DNA from 2 places in the Pseudoalteromonas maris genome. Region 1 is predicted to be linked to the other one. Evidence: predicted binding sites of a transcription regulator. Region 1 holds the regulator's gene; the other holds the start of a gene.

Evidence for each region. The regulator NrdR, encoded in region 1, represses ribonucleotide reductase genes. The targets are predictions, from matches to a motif close to AAACACNANATNTNGTGTTT.
Region 2: the regulator NrdR is predicted to act here: its motif matches at 5,940-5,959, upstream of nrdA (class 1a ribonucleoside-diphosphate reductase subunit alpha).

Annotation. Positions count from the first base shown of each region.
Region 1 is NZ_JBMMUF010000005.1:15,163-26,196, reverse strand. Features, by position in the region: gene AAEU32_RS08555 (Y-family DNA polymerase) at 1-572, shown strand, start outside; gene AAEU32_RS08550 (error-prone DNA polymerase) at 572-3,676, shown strand; gene glyA (serine hydroxymethyltransferase) at 3,870-5,126, shown strand; gene nrdR (transcriptional regulator NrdR) at 5,218-5,667, shown strand; gene ribD (bifunctional diaminohydroxyphosphoribosylaminopyrimidine deaminase/5-amino-6-(5-phosphoribosylamino)uracil reductase RibD) at 5,670-6,815, shown strand; gene AAEU32_RS08530 (riboflavin synthase) at 6,818-7,474, shown strand; gene ribBA (bifunctional 3,4-dihydroxy-2-butanone-4-phosphate synthase/GTP cyclohydrolase II) at 7,491-8,597, shown strand; gene ribH (6,7-dimethyl-8-ribityllumazine synthase) at 8,731-9,195, shown strand; gene nusB (transcription antitermination factor NusB) at 9,205-9,615, shown strand; gene thiL (thiamine-phosphate kinase) at 9,661-10,638, shown strand; gene AAEU32_RS08505 (phosphatidylglycerophosphatase A family protein) at 10,641-11,034, shown strand, end outside.
Region 2 is NZ_JBMMUF010000002.1:379,801-390,834, reverse strand. Features, by position in the region: gene aroA (3-phosphoshikimate 1-carboxyvinyltransferase) at 1-881, opposite strand, end outside; gene serC (3-phosphoserine/phosphohydroxythreonine transaminase) at 881-1,963, opposite strand; gene gyrA (DNA topoisomerase (ATP-hydrolyzing) subunit A) at 2,080-4,704, opposite strand; gene ubiG (bifunctional 2-polyprenyl-6-hydroxyphenol methylase/3-demethylubiquinol 3-O-methyltransferase UbiG) at 4,899-5,606, shown strand; gene nrdA (class 1a ribonucleoside-diphosphate reductase subunit alpha) at 6,107-8,389, shown strand; gene nrdB (class Ia ribonucleoside-diphosphate reductase subunit beta) at 8,459-9,589, shown strand; gene yfaE (class I ribonucleotide reductase maintenance protein YfaE) at 9,658-9,921, shown strand; gene AAEU32_RS04705 (YaeQ family protein) at 9,925-10,452, opposite strand; gene AAEU32_RS04700 (TonB-dependent receptor) at 10,598-11,034, shown strand, end outside.

The DNA of each region.
Region 1 (11,034 bases):
CCTTAGTATTTCGTGAGCAACCACAACAGCAGCTGATACTCGACAGTGTCCAGCCCCAAGCTCAGTTACGTGCGTGGGTACAGCTGCTAAGTATCAAGCTTGATGCCCTAACGCTCGATGCCCCTGTGATTGCTGTGCAATTGCATTGTGATGAGTTTGTGAGTGTGGATGGCAGTAGTCGTAGTCTGTTTGAAAAACGCCAGCAAGGGCTTGCACGCCAGCAATTATTGAGTGTGTTACATACTCGTCTGGGTGAGCAGCGATGTTACCGGTTAGTGCAAAACCAAGCGCACTTGCCTGAGTTTGCACAAGTGCAAGAAAGCACGTTGCACATGCTAAAGGCAGCTACACCTCAGGCATATCCATGCTTGCGTCCTAATTTTTTAGTAACGCCAACGCCATTAGTTGAGCCGTTGTGCATTTTGCGTGGCCCTGAGCGCATTCAAAGTCACTGGTGGCACTGTGAGCAAATTGAGCGTGATTACTACATTGCCCAAAACAGCCAAGGGCAGGTGTGTTGGGTCTTCAAAGACAAGCAGCAACACTGGTTTGTACAAGGGTATTTTGCCTGATGAGTACACCTGTTTACAGTGAATTGTTTTGCCAAAGTAACTTCAGCTTTTTAACGGGGGCTTCTCATCCTGAAGAACTTGTGAGTCAGGCCGCGCAGTTGGGTTATCAGGCGCTAGCGTTATGTGACGAGTGTTCAGTTGCAGCTGTGGTTAGAGCACACAGCCATATCAAAGCACAGCAATTACCGCTGAAGTTGATTGTGGGCAGCTATTTTAAGTACGAACAACTCGAGTTGGTGGTGTTATGTCCGAGTAAATCAGCATACAGCCAGTTATGTCGGGTGATCACCAATGCGCGTAGACGCTGTGAAAAAGGGCAGTATCAACTCGATGAATGGGATTTAAAAACGCTCAAGGGCTGTATCCTTATTTGGCTCGTGCATGGTCAAAATGACGATGCTAAAGTCGCTGATGAACATTGGGGCCCTTGGCTTAAACGTCATTATGGCGATCAGCTGTATCTTGGGGTACGCCGAGAGCTCAGTAGTTTTGAGCCTGAGCAGTTAGCCTATGTGCGTGCTTTAAGTGAGCGCTTGCAGATTACAGAGGTCGCGTTGGGAGCGGTATTGATGCACACCCCCGAGCGCTTGCCGTTACAACACGTGCTCAGTGCGATTAAGCAAGGACAAACCGTTGCCTCTTTGGGACAGCATTTACTTGCCAATGCTGAGCGCTCTTTGCGTCCTATCAGTAAGTTGAATAAGTTATTTAGTCCACAGCAACTGGCCACGACCGAGTATATAGCTAAACAGTGTTGCTTTAATCTTGATGAGCTCAGCTATCAGTACCCCCATGAACTTATCCCGCAGGGAGTAAGTGCCAGCGAGCATTTACAAAACCTTGTCACTAAAGGGGCCAAAAAGCGCTTTCCAGAAGGCGTACCCGCTTCTATTCAAGCCACGATAGATAAAGAGTTAACGCTAATCGCTGAGCAAAAGTATGAGCCTTTTTTCCTCACTATTGCTGATATTGTGCGCTTTGCTAAGTCTCGAGATATCCTCTATCAAGGGCGAGGTTCAGCAGCGAACTCCGTGGTGTGTTATTGCCTAGAAATTACAGCCGTTGACCCACGCCAAATTGATGTGCTTTTCGAGCGTTTTATTTCTAAAGAGCGTAATGAGCCGCCCGATATTGATGTGGACTTTGAGCACCAACGTCGCGAGGAAATCTTTCAGTACATCTATCAAAAATATGGTCGCCAACGAGCTGCATTAGCTGCAACGGTGATCACCTATCGGTTAAAGAGCGCGATTCGTGATGTGGGAAAGGCGTTAGGATTTACGCCAACACAGCTTGATTATTATATTAAGCAACTCAATCGTCGTCATGGCGGTGGGCAATGGCAAGCACAGTTAGTGCAATTAGGGCTAGACCCTAATGCCCAGATAAATCAGCATTTTTTTCATTTGGTTGATGAAATAAAAGGGTTCCCACGACATTTATCTCAACATGTAGGTGGCTTTGTGATCTCCCAAGGCCCCTTGCATGAACTCGTGCCCGTTGAGAATGCAGCGATGGCACAGCGCACCGTGATCCAATGGGATAAAGATGATTTGGAGAGTCTCAAATTATTAAAAGTTGATGTCTTAGCATTGGGCATGCTCAGCGCTATACAACGCAGCTTTAAGCTCATTGAAAAACATTATCAATACACACTGAGCATTGCCGATATTACTCGCTTAGGTGATGACCCGCAGGTGTTCGATATGGTGCAAAAGGCTGATACCGTGGGCGTATTTCAAATTGAGTCGCGAGCACAAATGAGTATGCTGCCTCGTCTGAAACCGAGTTGTTATTATGATTTAGTGATTCAAATTGCCATTGTTCGCCCAGGGCCAATTCAAGGGGATATGGTACATCCATATTTACGCCGTCGTGATGGTGATGAGGCGGTCGAGTACCCTTCGAAACACGTGGAACAAGTGCTAAAGCGCACGCTCGGAGTACCTATTTTCCAAGAGCAGGTGATTAAAGTGGCGATGGTTGCTGCGGGGTTTAGTGGCGGTGAAGCCGACCAATTACGCCGTGCAATGGCAAAGTGGAAACGCGATGGTGAGCTTACGCAATTTAAGCAAAAACTGATCGATGGCATGCTTAAACGCGGTTATGAGTATGAGTTTGCAGAGCGTATCTATCAGCAAATTTGTGGTTTTGGTGAGTATGGGTTCCCTGAATCTCATTCCGCTAGTTTTGCGGTGCTGGCGTATGTGTCTGCTTACTTAAAATACTACTACCCAGAAGTTTTTTTATGCGCTCTCGCAAACAGCTTACCTATGGGATTTTATTCTTTAGACCAACTGGTGCAAGATGCGCGTCGCCATGGCGTGGCGATACTGCCTGTTGATGTGAACCACTCCGCTTGGGAGCATCAAGTGGTACGTCAAGGTGAGCATTTGGCCGTACGCTTAGGGCTTTGTTGTATCAAAGGCTTTAGCGCGCACAGTGCACAAAAATTACTAGAGTTGCGCCCAGCGCAAGGTTATAGCAGCATTAGTCAGTTGTACCATCATGGTGTGAGTGAAGCGGAACTTGAAACGCTCGCCAGTAGCAATGCATTGGCGGCTATAGCAAAAGATCGCTTTAACAGTCGCTGGCAGATTATGGATAAGCAGCAGCGCTTACCTTTATTTGCGCAAGACGAATACAGTCAGAAGAGCCAATCAGAACTCACCCTAAGTGCGCCAACAGAGATACAAGATACCCTTGAAGATTATGCCAGCATGGGTGTGAACATGGGGGAGCATCCCTTAGTTCATTTACGTCAGCACGGATTATTGTGTCATGCCAAAAGGGCCAATGAGCTAAGTGCATGTCGAAACGGTGCCAGTGTCACCATTGCAGGGTTAGTAACGGGACGTCAGTCTCCTGGCAGCGCAGCAGGCGTGACGTTCTTAACGCTTGAAGATGATACGGGCAACATTAATGTGGTGGTGTGGTTGGCAACAGCCAAAGCGCAGCAAAAGGCGTTTTTAACCGCGCGTTTGTTGGAAGTAAAAGGCGTGGTTGAGCATCATAAAGGCGTAGTGCACGTTATTGCTGGGCGGCTCATTGATCACAGCGATAAGTTACCCGCTTTAATTTTAAAAAGCCGTTTCTTTCATTAATATTAAAAATCAAAACCAGTTTATATATTTGTATGGTTAATGTTTTAAATAAAAAAATATCATTCTTTTTAGGCTGTGAAAAAAATTCATAACTTGTTTAAATAAGCTCACGCTTAGCTAATAGGCAAACGCGTCGTTTACGCGTACAATACGGCCTTTGATTTCGACAATTACGTTGCACCTAGGAGACAGCATGTTAGAACGTAACATGAACATTGCAGACTTTGACCCAGAATTAGCCAATGCGATGAACGCAGAAGTTGCTCGCCAAGAAGAGCACATCGAGCTTATCGCATCTGAAAACTACTGTAGCCCACGCGTATTAGAAGCGCAGGGTTCACAGCTAACGAACAAATATGCTGAAGGCTACCCTGGTAAGCGTTATTACGGTGGTTGTGAGCATGTTGACGTTGTTGAGCAACTAGCAATTGACCGTGCAAACGAGCTATTTGGTACTGAGTACGCAAACGTACAACCACACGCAGGCTCGCAAGCAAACGCAGCTGTTTTCCAAGCGCTACTTCAGCCACACGATACGGTTCTAGGTATGAGCCTAGCGCACGGTGGTCACCTTACTCACGGTGCACACGTAAACTTCTCTGGCAAGACGTACAATGCTATTCAGTACGGCCTTAACGAAGAAACAGGCGAAATCGATTACGATCAAGTTGAAGCGCTAGCGCTTGAGCACAAGCCAAAAATGATCATCGGAGGTTTCTCTGCATACTCAGGTATCGTAGATTGGGCTCGTTTTCGTGAAATCGCTGACAAAGTTGGCGCATACTTATTCGTAGATATGGCTCACGTTGCTGGTCTGATCGCTGCGGGTGTATACCCAAGCCCAGTTCCTTACGCGCATGTGATCACTACCACAACACACAAAACTCTAGCGGGTCCTCGTGGTGGTTTGATCATCTCTAACTGTGGTGATGAAGAGATCTACAAAAAGCTAAACAGTGCAGTGTTCCCTGGTGGTCAAGGTGGTCCTCTATGTCACGTAATCGCTGCTAAAGCGGTTGCTTTCAAAGAAGCACTTCAACCAGAATTCAAAGCATACCAACAGCAAGTAGTTGCTAACGCACAAGCGATGGTAGCGGTACTTCAAGAGCGTGGCTACAAAGTAGTATCAGGTAAAACTGACAACCACCTATTCCTTCTTGACCTAATTGATAAAGACATCACAGGTAAAGATGCAGACGCTGCACTTGGTAACGCAAACATCACAGTTAACAAGAACTCAGTACCAAACGACCCACGTTCACCGTTCGTAACATCAGGTCTTCGTCTTGGTTCTCCAGCAATCACACGTCGTGGTTTCAAAGAAGCAGAAGCGAAAGAGCTAGCGGGCTGGATCTGTGACGTGCTAGACGACATCGAAAATGCAGATGTTCAAGCGCAAGTGAAAGAAAAAGTGAAAGCAATTTGTGCTAAATTCCCTGTGTACGCATAAGGGCACAAAATAGCTATTGCACAAACATTTGTGTATGATAAAGGCCGCAATTTTTGCGGCCTTTTTGTTATCTACAGGAAACCCGTTCACTATGCATTGTCCGTTTTGTAGCGCTAAAGATACCAAGGTAATCGACTCACGTTTAGTTGGTGGTGGGCATCAAGTTCGCCGTCGCAGAGAATGTATTGATTGTCATGAGCGTTTTACAACCTTTGAAGGTGCAGAATTAGTCATGCCTCGGGTGATTAAACGCGATGGTTCCCGCGAACCGTTCAACGAAGATAAGTTACAAAATGGCCTGCACCGTGCGTTGGAACGTCGACCAGTGAAAACTGAGCAAGTCGATGAGGTGGTGCATCAAATCATGTCACAAATTCGCGCGACTGGTGAGCGTGAGGTAAGTTCTCAGTTAATCGGTGAGTGCATTATGGAAGCCCTTAAAGGGCTCGACAAAGTAGCCTATGTTCGCTTTGCTTCCGTGTACCGTTCCTTTGAAGATATTCGTGAGTTTGGCGAAGAAATCGCCCGCCTTGGAGATTAAGTATGACCTTTAGCGCAGACGACACGCGCTATATGCAACGGGCTATTGAGCTTGCATATCAAGGCCGCTTCACAACAACCCCCAATCCTAATGTTGGCTGCGTACTGGTTAAAGATGGTCGCATCATAGGCGAGGGGTTTCACAAACAAGCAGGCACAGCGCACGCTGAAGTACACGCACTTGCCAACGCCGGGGGCGACGCTGAGGGCGCAACAGCCTATGTCACGCTCGAGCCATGCAGTCATACGGGGCGAACCGGACCCTGCGCGGTAGCATTGGTCAAGGCCAAAGTGGCCAAAGTGATTTGTGCGATGCAAGACCCAAATCCCCAAGTGAGCGGCAGAGGAATGACCATGCTGGCCGAGGCGGGCATTGAGGTTGCCTCTGGCTTACTCAGCAATGAAGCTCAAAAGCTCAATCGCGGTTTTTTAAAGCGTATGCGCAAGGCATTGCCATATGTCACATGCAAACTTGCTGCGAGTATTGATGGTAAAACAGCTCTTGCTAATGGTGAGAGTAAATGGATCACCAGCGCGCAAGCCCGTGCGGATGTGCACCGATTACGCGCTGAGCATTGTGCGATTTTAAGTGGCGCAGACACGGTGATTGTCGATAACGCACAGCTCAATGTTCGCTTAGACGATGCCACGCTCAGTGATTACCCATTGCCACAGGTGCGCCAACCACTGCGAGTGATTATCGATAGTCACTATCGGCTCACCCCAGAGCTGGCGTTATTCAAACAATGCGGTGACATAATTATCGTGCGCTCAACAACAGCAAATATCTGCTCGTCAGAGCTTGATAAACAGCCACAGTGGCCCAACAATGTAACCGAGTTGATGTGTGACGGTGCCCCAAGTGGTCAAGTCGATTTGCATAAACTGCTTGTTTTATTGGCCCAAAAGGACATCAACTCAGTGTGGCTAGAGGCAGGTGCGACCCTGTGCGGCGCGATGGCAACGCAGAAACTAATTGATAGATACATCATGTATTTAGCCCCAAAATTCATGGGCAGTGATGGCAAAGGGTTGTTAAATATCGGCCCGTTTGCGGCAATGGCACAGGTGCCCTCATTGCGCTTTGGTGAAGTGACCCAGATTGGTGAGGACATTCGCCTTACCCTAGAGCAACCAGAAGTAGAATAGTCATGTTTACAGGCATTATTGAAGCAACAGGAACTTTGAGCTCGCTGACGTTAGTCGACGGTGATTTAAAAGTGCGTGTACAAAGCGACAACTTGGATATGAGTGATGTTGCTTTGGGTGATAGTATCGCCACTAACGGTGTGTGTCTTACGGTTACTGAGAAATTTAGCGATGGCTTTAGTGCCGACGTGTCAAAAGAGACGATGTCGCTTACGCGTTTTGCACATTATCAACGAGGTCAAAAGGTCAACTTAGAAAAAGCGCTACAGCCTATATCTCGATTGGGTGGGCATTTGGTATCTGGACATGTTGATGGTATCGCTGAAGTTGTTAAAGTTGCGCCGAATGCGCGTGCCATTGAGTATTGGCTTGAAGCGCCACAAGAGCTAATGAAATACATTCCTTATAAAGGCTCTGTGTGCATTGACGGCGCGAGTTTAACCGTCAATGAGATAAATGCTAACCAGTTTAAGTTAACGATTGTGCCACATACATTGGCGCAAACGACCATTGCCGAATTTCAAGTCGGCACCAAGGTTAACCTTGAAGTTGACCAAATTGCGCGCTATTTAGAGCGCTTAATTCAAGGGGCTCAGGCTCCAAAACAAGAATCATCTGTATCCGAGAGCTTGCTCGTGCAAGCAGGATTTATCAAATAAACATAATGGGCAAGATATGAGTTTGAATACCGCAGCAGAGATCATCGAAGACATTAAAAATGGCAAAATGGTCATATTGATGGACGATGAAGATCGTGAAAACGAAGGTGATTTAATTATTGCTGCTGAGCACATCAGTGCTGATGCGATTAACTTCATGGCTACCTATGGCCGAGGCCTAATTTGTCTGACCTTAACACAAGAGCGCTGTGAACAACTGGCGCTGCCATTGATGGTAAAGAACAATGGTGCACAGTTCTCAACAAACTTCACTATGTCCATTGAGGCAGCAAAAGGCGTCACAACCGGCATTTCAGCAGCGGATCGTGCGCGCACTGTGCAAGCGGCTGTCGCTAAAGGCGCTGTGCCTGAAGACATTGTGCAGCCGGGTCATATTTTCCCAATCATGGCGCAACCGGGCGGCGTATTAACGCGCGCGGGACACACAGAAGCAGGCTGTGATCTGGCACGTTTGGCAGGTCTTGAGCCATCGTCGGTAATTGTTGAAATCTTGAATCCAGATGGCACTATGGCGCGTCGTCCAGAGCTTGAAGTATTTGCCAAAGAGCATGGTATCAAGATGGGCACCATTGCGGATTTAATCGAGTACCGCAATCTTAACGAAACGACCATTGAAAAAGTGGCGCAGTGCAAATTGCCAACGGAGCATGGCGAGTTCGACTTAGTGACTTACAAAGACACCATCGATGGTCAAATGCATTATGCGCTGGTCAAAGGTGAGATCAACGACCCAACTCTGGTGCGTGTACACCTGCAAAGTACCTTTAATGACATTCTATTGTCAGACCGTGGTGCAGATCGCAGCTGGACATTATCAAATGCAATGGCGTATATCGCCAAAAACGACGGTGTACTGGTTATTTTGGGCAAACAAGAGTGCAGCGAAGAAATTGAAGCTATGGTCAAAGCGTTTGCTCTTGAAGATGAAGGCAAACCAGCTAGCCATCGTAAAATTCAGGGAACGTCACGCACCGTGGGGATTGGCTCACAAATTTTGGCAGATTTAGGGATCACCAAAATGCGCTTGATGAGTATGCCGAAAAAGTACCATGCATTGTCTGGTTTCCACCTAGAAGTTGTGGATTATGTGCAGCCTGATTAAGGGCTTTTTCGCACACGCTTAATGTAATTGTAATACAGCTATTTTTTTAAACTTATGGTATGATGCGCGGCAATTTTGCGATATTCGTATTTGGCCCGCATCACGCGTTGGCAAGTTAAACTAAGGTTTATAAATGAAAATTATTGAAGGTAACAAGTTTGCACCGGGCAAAAAATTTGCCATCGTGATTTCACGTTTTAATGACTTCATTGGCAGCAGCTTACTTGATGGTGCGGTAGATGAATTGAAACGCACAGGTAACGTAAGCGATGACGATATTACCGTTGTTTATGTGCCAGGTGCAGTAGAGTTGCCATTGGTAGCTAAGCGCATCGCAGCGAAAGGCGAATATGACGCTATTATCGCTCTTGGCGTGATCATCCGTGGTGGCACACCACACTTTGATTTGGTTGCGGGCGAGTCAAATAAAGGTCTAGCACAAGTATCGCTAGAGTATGACGTACCAGTTGCATTCGGTGTATTGACTACTGAAAGCATCGAGCAGGCGATTGAGCGTGCTGGTACAAAAATGGGTAACAAAGGTGGCGAAGCTGCATTAAGTGCCCTAGAAATGGTTAATGTTTTAGACAAAATTTAAGGGTTCACAGTGAAACCAGCAGCAAGACGCAAAGCGCGCGTATTGGCTCTACAAGCCGTTTACTCATGGCAAATGAGCGGTAACGCCATTGCCGACATCGAACAAAATATGTTGATTGAAAACGACGTATCTAAAGTAGATGTTGAGTACTTTAAAGATCTCGCACGTGGCGTTGCCGTTAACTTTAAACAGTTAGACACCGCGCTCGCTCCACACTTAACTCGTCCATACGAAGATATCGATATGGTAGAGAAAGCAATTTTACGCTTGAGCGCGTACGAGCTGAAATTCCGTGAGGACGTACCTTATAAAGTTGCGATTAACGAAGGGATTGAATTGGCGAAAACATTTGGCGCCGATGATAGTCACAAGTTCGTAAACGGCGTACTTGATAAAGCCTTAAAGGACTTACGTAGCTAAGCTCGAAATAACAAGGAGAGCCGGCCAAGGCCGGCTTTTTTGTGTATGCAAGAATTTGAATTAATAAATCGATATTTCAAAGGTCGTGGTATTACTCGCCGTGATGTTAATGTTGGCATTGGCGATGATTGCGCCTTGGTCACTATTCCTGAAAACAGCCAACTGGCAGTGACCACTGACACTATGGTTGAGGGCGTCCACTTCTTTGATGATATTTCTGCGCGTGCTTTGGGGCACCGTGCTATTGCTGTGAACCTGAGCGACCTTGCGGCAATGGGCGCTGAGCCTGCGTGGGTATCTGTTGCTATTACCTTACCCAAGGCGGATGAAGCATGGTTAGACGAATTCACTGCAGGCATGCACGAAATTGCTGAGTACTTTAATGTCCAAATCATTGGTGGTGACACCACGCAAGGCCCACTGGTTATTACTGTGTGTGCAAAAGGCACCGTGCCTAAAGGTAAGGCGCTGACACGCGGTGGGGCTAAACCGGGAGACTGGATTTATGTCACCGGCCCATTAGGTGATGCAGGGTTAGCGGTTGAAGCTCGTAAGCAAGGTCTAGAAATCGACAGTGAGTGGCTCAGTAAGCTCACTCACAAATTAGAATACCCAACGCCTCGCGTTGCAGCGGGGCAAGTGCTGCGCGGCTACGCCAGTGCTGCAATTGATATCTCTGACGGTCTGTTGGCCGATTTGAAACATATTTTGGAGATGTCACAAGTCAGTGCCACCGTCTATGCGGATAAAATCCCCACATCTGAGGCATTTCGCCAAAGTGTTGAGGGCGATGCAAAATGGCCATATGTTTTAAGTTACGGTGATGATTACGAATTACTGTACACCGTGCCAGAGAATCACAAGGCGATGTTGGACAATAAGCTGCATCAATATGGTATCGATGCTGTGTGCATTGGCCAAATTCGTGGTGGCGACGGCAAAATCGAGTTGTTCAATGGTGAGCATAAGCTCGATGTTACAGGTCTTGGGTTTGAACATTTTACAGAGGATGAGTCGTGCTAGCTATGGCTAAGACATTTCACTTGAGTCGACCTCATCAATTTCTTGGTTTAGGGTTTGGCTTAGGGCTAAGCCCTAAAGCTCCGGGCACAGTGGGCACGTTTGCCGCCTTGCCGTTTATCTTTATGAACTTGGGCATGCCGCTTTGGATGCAGGTAGTATTTGCGCTGCTTTTATGTGTCGTGGGCGTATGGGCCTGTGGTAAAACGGCACAAGATTTGGGTGTCCATGACCATCCTGCTATTGTTTGGGATGAAGTCGCTGGGTTTTATATTACTATGATAGGGGCGGCGATCAGTTGGCAAACATTGCTCGTTGGTTTTATTTTATTCCGCTTCTTTGATATTGCTAAACCAGGCCCAATTCGCATGTTAGATAAACGTTTGCATGGTGGTTTGG
Region 2 (11,034 bases), on a different contig from region 1:
AGCCTATCGCTATACCAGTCTATTTCAGCGCCGACTTGTTCCATTACTTTGGCAAAACCAATGTCACCTTGCACACTATCAGCACCAACACCGTTAATGGTAATTTCACCACCATTAATCGCTGCTGCTGCGATAAAATAAGACGCTGAAGATGCATCACCCTCAACCATTATTTCTTTGGGTGAGCGATACTGTTGATTACCTTTAACAACAAAGCTTTGATAGTTATTATTTTGTACATCAACGCCGAATTTGGCCATGACACCCAAGGTAATATCGATATATGGTTTTGATACCAACTCACCTTTAATGGTAATCACCGTATCGCCACTGAACATAGGCGCCGCCATTAGCAGTGCGGTTAAGAACTGACTAGAGATACTGCCATCGATACTTACCTCACCACCAGCAAGCGTTTTACCATTAATCGCTAAAGGGGGATAATCTTTAGATTTCAAATAAGATACATCCGCGCCTAAGGCTTGCAAAGCATCTACGAGGTGCCCTATTGGGCGCTCTTCCATACGCGGCTCACCAACAAGTTCAAATTGCCCTTGCGTTGCAGCCAAAACGGCAGTTAACGGCCGATAAGCTGTACCGGCATTACCTAAAAACAGCGGCCGCGCCGGAGTTGACAGTCGCCCCCCTTGCCCATGGACTGTGGCTTGAGTCTTATCATCATTAAGATCGACTTTAACACCCATTGCATCTAGCGCACTCAACATGTGACGGATATCGTCGCTGTCGAGTAAATTGGTTACCGTGGTGGCGCCATCACATAAAGCTGCGAGCAACAAAATACGATTTGATAAGCTTTTTGAGCCTGGTAATGTCACCTCACCTTGCACTTTTTTAATTGGTTCTAAGCGAAGTGAGTCCATCAACTATGCTCCTTCGCAAATTCATCCATAAAGGTAACAAGTGCTTCAATCCCCGCTACTGGCATTGCGTTGTAGATACTCGCTCGCATACCGCCAACAAATCTGTGCCCTTCTAAGGCTAACAAGCCGGCTTGCTTTGATAAGTCCAAAAAGCGTTTATTCAAACTTTCATCGTTAAGCCAAAAAGGAACGTTCATCAATGAGCGGCAGGCTTTATCAACCTTATTTGTATAAAAGTCTGAATTATCAATGTAATCATACAAGATGGCCGCCTTGTTTTTATTATGACGCTGCATAGCTGGCACACCGCCATTTTCTTCCAACCATTTAAATACGACATCTGCTAGGTACCAAGCAAACGTGGGTGGCGTGTTATACATGCTCCCTTGCTCGGCCTCAACTGTGTAATCAAGGATACCGGGGCGAGGTAGGCCTTTTCTTTGCAACAGCGTTTTTCGCACTATCACAATCGCTAAACCCGACGGCCCGATATTCTTTTGAGCACCAGCGTAAATAACGTCAAATTGGTTAACATCAATTTCTCGCGACAAAATCATCGAGGACATATCAGCGACGATAGGCGCAGTTGGATGGGTTGGTACGTCAAATAACTCAACACCGTCTATGGTTTCATTAGGACAATAGTGGATATAACTTGCGTTTTGCGGTAATTGCCATTGTGACACTGGTTTTACTGCAAACTGTCCATCTTGATCATCACGAACATTGATTTCGATGACGTCTGTATATTTTTGTGCTTCTTTAGCCGCACCATCAGACCAAATGCCGGTATTGATATAAACAGCAGGAGCATCGCCTAAATGCAAATTTAAAGGCACTGCTGCAAACTGGCCACGACCACCACCGTGCATAAAGAGTACGGCATAGTCGTCGCTGATATTCATTAAGCGGCGCAGGCGTGCCTCACACTCTTTGGCCATTGATAAAAACGGTTCAGCACGATGACTTACTTCCATCACTGACACACCTAAGCCTTGCCAATCTAAAAACTCTTGCTGCGCTTGCTTCATTACTGCTTGCGGTAACATTGCTGGGCCGGCACAAAAGTTATATACGCTCATTACTACTTCCTCATTCCACATCGCGTACCACTACAATACGCGCCTATGCATTGTGTTTGAATTGAATTAATTTTATATAAGGGATAAAAAAAGCGGCCGAAGCCGCTTTTTAATCATTACTCTGTATCTTGCTCAGGGTTATCTGCCTCAGCTACTGGTGTTTGCTCCCCAGTATCAGCGTCATCCCCTTGCTCTACAGGAAATTCATCTTCGTCGATCTCTTCGATACGTTGTAAACCAACAACCTGCTCGCCGTCAACAGTACGGATCAAAATAACACCTTGGGTGTTACGACCAACCATAGACACTTCGTTAACGCGGGTACGTACTAATGTACCGCGGTTTGAAATAATCATGATTTCATCGTTGTCATCAACCTGAACAGCACCCACAACGCGACCGTTACGTTCACTGACTTTGATTGATACTACACCTTGCGTTGCACGACCTTTAGTTGGGTATTCAGCAAGCTCTGTACGTTTACCGTAACCGTTCTCAGTAACCGTCAATACTGCACCGTCTGTATGCGGAACAATAAGCGATACGACAGATACGTCATCTGGCATCTTAATACCACGAACACCGGTTGCTGTGCGGCCCATTGAACGAACATGTTCTTCGCTAAAGCGTACCACTTTACCTGCATCGGTAAAGAGCATCACTTCATTTGAGCCATCGGTGATATCAACACCGATGAGGCTATCGCCGTCTTTAAGGTTAACAGCAATGATACCGCTCGCACGTTGACGTGAGTAATCTACAAGAGGTGTCTTCTTAACCACACCGTGAGCTGTGGCCATGAATACATATTTGTCTGCTTCGTAGTCACGTACAGGCAGAATAGCTGTAATACGTTCATCAGCTTCAAGTGGTAATAAGTTAACAATTGGCTTACCGCGAGCTGCGCGGCTTGCTAGTGGCAACTGATATACCTTCAGCCAATATAAGCGGCCTGCTGTCGAGAAGCACAAAATAGTATCGTGGGTATTAGCAACAAGCAGACGTTCGATAAAGTCTTCATCTTTCATCTTAGTTGCTGATTTACCTTTACCACCGCGGCGCTGAGCTTCGTAATCGCTCAGAGGCTGATATTTCACATAACCTTCATGTGACAACGTCACCACAACGTCTTCTTCAGTGATCAAATCTTCAAGACTGATATCATGCGCAGCGGCACTAATTTCAGTGCGGCGCTCATCGCCATATGTCTCTTTAATTGTCACCAATTCATCGCGAATTACTTCCATCAATCGCTCTGGAGAACCAAGGATGTGAAGAAGCTCTGCGATAAGCTCTAAGAGCTCTTGATATTCATCAAGGATCTTTTCGTGCTCAAGACCTGTTAGCTTATGTAGGCGTAACTCAAGGATCGCTTGTGCTTGCTGCTCTGATAGATAGTATTGACCGTCGCGAATACCGAGGTCATCTGCAAGCCAGTCTGGGCGTGCCGCGTTATCACCCGCTTTTTCAAGCATTGATTTAACATTGCCCAACTCCCAAGGACGTGCAACTAATGCCTGCTTCGCCTCAGCTGGAGTAGGTGACTTACGGATCAACTCGATGATTGGGTCGATATTAGCTAGCGCAATAGCTAAGCCTTCAAGAGTGTGAGCACGCTCACGGGCTTTGCGTAAATCAAACACCGTACGGCGGGTAACAACTTCGCGACGGTGTAAGATAAAGGCTTCTAGCATTTCTTTAAGATTAAAACACTTAGGCTGGTTACCATCTAGCGCAACCATGTTGATGCCGAACACAGTTTGCATTTGTGTTTGTGCATACAGGTTGTTAAGGACTACCTCGCCCACTTCACCACGTTTAATCTCGATAACAATACGCATACCGTCTTTATCGGATTCGTCACGAAGTGCACTAATGCCTTCAATCTTCTTCTCTTTTACTAGCTCTGCAATCTTCTCGATCAGACGTGCTTTGTTAACTTGATACGGGATCTCATGAACGATAATCGTTTCACGACCTGTTTTCTCGTCAACTTCTACTTCAGCACGGGCACGAATGTATACCTTACCACGGCCTGTCTTATAAGCTTGCTCGATGCCTTTTTTACCATTGATGATAGCCGCAGTTGGGAAATCTGGGCCTGGAATATATTCCATCAGCTCTTCAATGGTTGTTTCAGGTTCCTTTATAAGTGCTAAACAGCCGTTTACCACTTCTGTCAGGTTGTGTGGAGGAATATTGGTTGCCATACCCACGGCAATACCTGAAGAACCATTGACGAGTAAATTTGGTACTTTTGTAGGAAGAACGTCTGGGATTTGCTCCGTGCCGTCATAGTTAGGCACATAATCAACCGTTTCTTTTTCTAAGTCTGCAAGTAACTCTTGGGAAAGCTTAGACATGCGCACTTCGGTGTAACGCATCGCAGCGGCCGAGTCTCCATCAACAGAACCAAAGTTACCTTGGCCATCCACCAGCATGTAACGTAGCGAAAACGGCTGTGCCATACGTACGATTGTGTCGTACACTGCGCTATCACCATGTGGGTGATATTTACCGATAACGTCACCCACTACACGTGCTGACTTTTTATATGGTTTGTTCCAGTCATTGCGGAGTTCATTCATAGCGAACAGCACACGACGGTGTACAGGCTTCAAGCCGTCACGGACATCGGGTAGCGCACGACCAACGATTACACTCATCGCGTAATCGAGGTATGAATTTTTTAACTCATCTTCAATATTAACCGGAAGGACTTCATTGGCGAGATCAGTCATTGATTTCACTTTCCTTCTTGTTTAGATCTTAGCGCAAAAGCATAAGGCATCGTGCCCTATCTGCTTGCTAGACCTATTGTCGTTATTATCTCAGGCCATGCTACCACATTATTTTTGATTTTACAGGCGCTAAATCTTTGCGATTTTGCAATTCCCCCTCGTATAATGGCCTCAGAAACACGAGGAAGTTTTTTATGACCGAACATCAAAATGTGGATAGTGACGAAATTGCGAAATTTGAAGCTATCGCAGACCGCTGGTGGGATATGGATGGAGAATTCAAACCACTGCACGAAATTAATCCGTTACGTTTAGACTTTATCGCCCAGCACGCGCAAGGCCTAGCAGAAAAAGAAACATTAGATATAGGCTGTGGTGGCGGTATATTGGCTGAGAGCATGGCTAAGTTAGGTGCCAAAGTTACCGGAATCGATATGGGTAAAGAGCCATTGAACGTTGCCAAGTTACATAGCCTGGAGTCTGGCGTTAAGGTTGATTATCAACAAATCACGGCTGAGCAATATGCCAATGAGAACCCTGAACGATTTGACGTCGTGACGTGCATGGAAATGCTCGAACATGTGCCAGACCCACAATCTATTATTAGTAGCGCCGCTGCGCTAGCTAAACCAGGGGCTGATGTTTACTTTTCAACGTTGAATAAAACCGCTAAAGCCTACTTGTTTGCAATCGTAGGTGCTGAGCAGCTGTTAAAGCTTGTTCCTGAAGGCACACACGATCATAACAAATTTATTCGCCCATCTACGCTCATTCAGTGGGCAGAACAAGCCGGCCTAAAAGTACGTCACAGTGCCGGTCTAAGTTACAATCCTTTCACAAAACAATATACGCTCGGGCAAGACTTAGGCGTCAATTACATCCTGCACTTTGAAAAGCTCTAATAAGCGGGTGCCAAACACCTACATCTAGTGTTAGATGAATTGCTCAAAACACTATATCTGGTGTGTATCTATATTTTACACACCAGATATTGTATTTTCGACTCTCATCCGATGTGTAAATGCTGACCGATCTGCTTATAAAAAAATCATTCGATTGCAGCACGAAAAAATCATTAAATTTGTTTTTTTACCGTTGATTTCCGACAATAGTCAGCATTAAAAATGCTTTAAGGTTAACGGTCACTAACAGACCTTAGTTATCCACAGATTATCATTAAGATCTGTGCTTGCAAATGTTCTCAGACCCCACTATCTTGTGAGTCACAGAGATTAAAACACCATATCTAGTGTTTAAATGTTACCCAGTTTAAATCACTGAGTAACGGAGTTAGAGCCGATGTGCGAGTGACACAATGACTCTTTGCCACGCTCCAAACAGAGCTGAAAAGCATTTTCCAGCTGTGCGCTATGAAAACTAATTATAATTATGGGCTACAACAATGAATCAACAGTTATCTGTTAGCAAACGTGACGGACGTAAGGAAGCGTTGGATCTAGATAAAATCCACCGCGTAATTGCATGGGCTGCTGAAGGTCTAAGCAATGTGTCTGTTTCACAGGTTGAATTAAAATCACACATTCAATTCTATGACGGTATCCGTACAGAAGATATTCATGAGACAATTATCAAGTCAGCGGCAGATTTGATCTCAAAGGATACTCCAGATTACCAATACCTTGCAGCGCGCCTGGCCATTTTCCACCTACGCAAAAAAGCGTACGGTCAATTTGAGCCACCAAAACTGTATGACCACGTTGTTAAGCTTGTAGAAGACAAACGTTATGACCAGCATTTGCTCGCTGATTACACACAATCAGAATTTGAGCAAATGGATAACTTTATCGATCACTCACGCGATCTTAACTTTAGCTACGCGGCAGTTAAGCAGTTAGAAGGTAAATACCTTGTACAGAACCGCGTGACTGGTGAGATTTTTGAAAGCGCACAGTTCCTCTATATATTGGTCGCTGCAAGCCTATTCTCAGCTTATCCAAAAGAAACGCGTCTTGATTACATTAAACGTTTCTACGATGCGGTTTCACAATTTAAGATTTCATTGCCAACACCAATCATGTCAGGTGTGCGCACCCCTACCCGTCAATTTAGCTCGTGTGTATTAATCGAGTGTGATGACAGCCTAGACTCAATTAACGCAACGTCTTCAGCGATTGTTAAATATGTGTCTCAGCGCGCAGGTATTGGCATCAACGCAGGGCGTATTCGTGCACTGGGTAGCCCAATTCGCAATGGTGAGGCTTATCACACTGGATGTATCCCATTCTACAAGCACTTCCAAACAGCGGTTAAAAGCTGTTCACAAGGCGGTGTACGCGGCGGTGCAGCCACATTATTCTATCCATTGTGGCACTTAGAGGTTGAAAACTTATTAGTGCTTAAAAACAACCGTGGTGTAGATGATAACCGTGTGCGTCATCTTGACTATGGTGTTCAATTCAACAAACTTATGTACACCCGTCTTATTAAAGATGGCTACATCACGTTATTTAGCCCATCTGATGTGCCTGGTCTATATGATGCGTTCTTCGAAGACCAAGAAAAATTCGAAGAGCTGTATGTTAAATATGAGCAAGATGAGTCGATTCGTAAGAAGCGTATTAAAGCGATTGAGCTATTTTCAATGTTCTTACAAGAGCGTGCGAGCACGGGTCGTATCTACCTACAAAACGTTGACCACTGTAATACACACAGTCCTTTCGACGCTAAGGTTGCACCAATTCGCCAGTCTAACTTGTGTCTTGAAATTGCACTGCCAACTAAGCCATTAAGTCATGTTAATGATGAAGAAGGCGAAATTGCTCTGTGTACGTTATCTGCATTTAACCTTGGTGCAATCAACTCGTTAGATGAGTTAGAAGAGCTCGCTGAGCTTGCTGTACGCGCGCTTGATAACTTATTAGATTATCAAGAGTACCCTGTTCCGGCTGCATACAATGCAACCATGGGGCGTCGTACACTCGGTGTAGGTGTTATCAACTTTGCCTATTACCTCGCGAAAAACGGTAAACGTTATTCCGATGGTAGCGCCAATGCACTCACACACAAAACATTTGAAGCGATTCAATACTATCTGATGAAAGCGTCAAATGAACTTGCCAAAGAAAAAGGTGCATGTCCTAAGTTTAATGAAACCACGTATGCCAAAGGCATTATGCCAATTGATACATACAAAAAAGACTTAGACACTGTATGCGACGAGCCATTGCACCTTGATTGGGACTCTCTACGCGAGAGCATAGTGGCACATGGTATGCGTAACTCTACTTTGTCAGCGTTAATGCCTTCAGAGACGTCATCGCAAATCTCAAACGCAACCAATGGTATTGAACCTCCTCGTGGTCATATCAGTGTTAAAGCGTCTAAAGATGGCATCTTGAAGCAAGTCGTGCCTGAATATGAAGCGCTCAAAGATCAATACGAGCTATTGTGGGATATTCCATCAAACGATGGTTACCTACAACTTGTTGGTATCATGCAGAAATTCGTTGACCAAACAATCTCAGCGAACACCAACTATGATCCAAATAAGTTCGAAGGCGGTAAAGTTCCTATGAAGCTGCTGCTTAAAGATCTACTGACTGCGTACAAGTTAGGCGTTAAGACTCTGTATTATCACAACACCCGTGATGGTGCGTCTGATGCGCAAGATGAGCTCACCCCACAAGCAGACGATGGCTGCGAAGGCGGCGCTTGTAAAATATAATAATAACAGCGAGCGGTGATAAAGCCGCTCTGCTGGGTTGTAACTTTTGAGTATTGAGAATCTACGACTATGTCATACACCACCTTTAGCCGTACCCGTAATGACCAACTGAAAGAGCCGATGTTTTTCGGACAAACGGTGAACGTTTCGCGCTATGACCAACAAAAGTACCCTATTTTTGAAAAGCTGATTGAGAAACAACTCTCGTTTTTCTGGCGTCCAGAAGAAGTTGATGTAAGTAAAGACCGCGTCGATTTTCAATCACTGCCAGAGCATGAGCGCCACATTTTCTTAAGTAACCTTAAGTATCAAACGCTACTTGATAGTGTTCAAGGCCGCTCACCAAACGTTGCTTTGTTACCGATTGTATCGTTACCAGAATTAGAGACTTGGATTGAAACATGGGCATTCAGTGAAACGATTCACAGCCGCTCTTACACGCACATCATTCGCAACGTGACTCAGTCTCCTGAAGTTATTTTTGACGACATCGTTACTAACGACAAGATTAATGAACGTGCGGACGAAGTGACTCGTTACTATGATGACCTCATTCACCTTACGTCTTTGTATAACCTTTATGGTGAAGGCCAACATACTGTAAACGGCGAAGTGGTTGATGTGTCACTCTATGAGCTTAAAAAGCGCTTATATTTGGCGATGATGTCGATCAACATCCTCGAAGCTATCCGTTTTTATGTATCATTTGCCTGCTCTTTTGCATTCGCAGAGCGTGAGTTGATGGAAGGTAACGCAAAAATCATCAAGCTTATTGCTCGCGATGAAGCGCTGCACCTCTCAGGTACTCAGCATATCTTGAACATTATGCAAGAAGGTAAAGACGACCCGCAAATGGCTGATATCGCTGCCGAGTGCCGCGAACAAGCGATTCAAATGTTCGCTGATGCTGCACAACAGGAAAAAGAATGGGCGGCATACCTATTTAAAGATGGTTCAATGATTGGCTTAAACAAAGATATTTTGTGTCAATATGTTGAATACATCACTAACGTTCGCATGACAGCAATTGGTCTGCCCGCACAGTTTGAAATTCAGAGTAACCCTATCCCATGGATCAACTCATGGTTAGTGTCTGACAACGTACAGGTTGCACCTCAAGAAGCAGAAATTAGTTCATACCTTGTTGGTCAAATTGACTCACAAGTCGATGCCAATGACTTTGGTGATTTCGATCTATAAATGAGCTTAGGGCTCCTAGCCTGGAGCCCTTATTTTCTATTGTAACCTCATACCAACACACCTTCCCCATGCCAACACACGACAGCAAAATCACATTTAACGGTAAGGAACTGATATTTCGTCAAGACAACGGTTCTTTGTTGCGCAGTGTGGAGCTCCAAGGCGAGACGCCAGCTTATCAATGTCGTGAAGGGTTTTGTGGCGCATGCCGCGCGGTATTAAAAAGCGGTCAAGTAAGCTATACCCATGAACCCCTCGCCTTTGTACGCGAAGGTGAAATTCTACTTTGCTGTAGCGTTCCACAGGGCGATATTGTTATCGATACAGACTGAGTATTATTGCGGCCACTGAATTGATATAGATGTGCAAATATATTGCTCGTTTGCGGTTATACACAAAGAATCACTCTCCACACACACATCCCATTGCATTGAGCGTTGCAACAGCTCTACTAACTTCTCAACCGCTTGATGCTCAACCACAATCACTTCCACGCTACGATGCAGTGACAACCAGTGTTCTAATTCTGAATTGATCGGCGCAGTTGTAATGACATACATGGCACTGGTTTGGTTAGCGATCTTCGATAAATCACTGACGTTATCATCGAATACCTCTACGACTAACGCGTAATCCCCAACTAACGACGAGGCTACTATATCCAGCTGCGGTTTACGCTTAGTTTCACACAGCTCTAGGTCATGACGATAGGCAAACAGACAAAACCCTATAAGCCTGAGGATAAAGTGACTCAGTGTCTCTTGCTCTCTTCTTGCAGTAGTAAAATGCTCGTGTACGTGACAGTGATGAACATTATCAACGATTGAAAAATGCGCTTTAAAAACACGTCCTTTGTCGCTCATGATCTGTTCTTATATTTATTTCATATCAATGTCAGTATAGCTGCAATTTTAGAGCTATTTTACATATAGTTATAATATAACATTATTGGTTTGGTGAAAATATAATGTTATAGTATCACGCAAGTATCATCAGAGATGTATTGTTATGTTTAAACCGACTGTTTTATCTTTATCTGTTTGTTCTATCTTGGCGTCTTCTCCAGCGCTTGCAGGAGTGATCTCAGGCGTTGTTGTGGATGAGAATAATAAACCCTTACGTGACGTTGTTGTCCATTACCATGGTAAAAAACAAAGTATCCGTACTGACGCCAATGGTAATTTTGCGATTAATGTAGACCAAAGCGGTCAATTGCACTTCACCAAAGAAAATTACATTGATAAACGTATGGACGTTGGCACGACAGACGCCGAGCTTAACATCATACTTCGCCAGTCGGCTATCGAAAACGTTGTGGTCTACGCATCTGGACTAGATAAAAATAATCTCGATATGGTATCGCCTGTGTCGGTGTTAGGCGGAGATGATTTAAGAGACCGAGCACAACCTACATTGGGAGAAACATTAAAGGGCCTTCCTGGGAT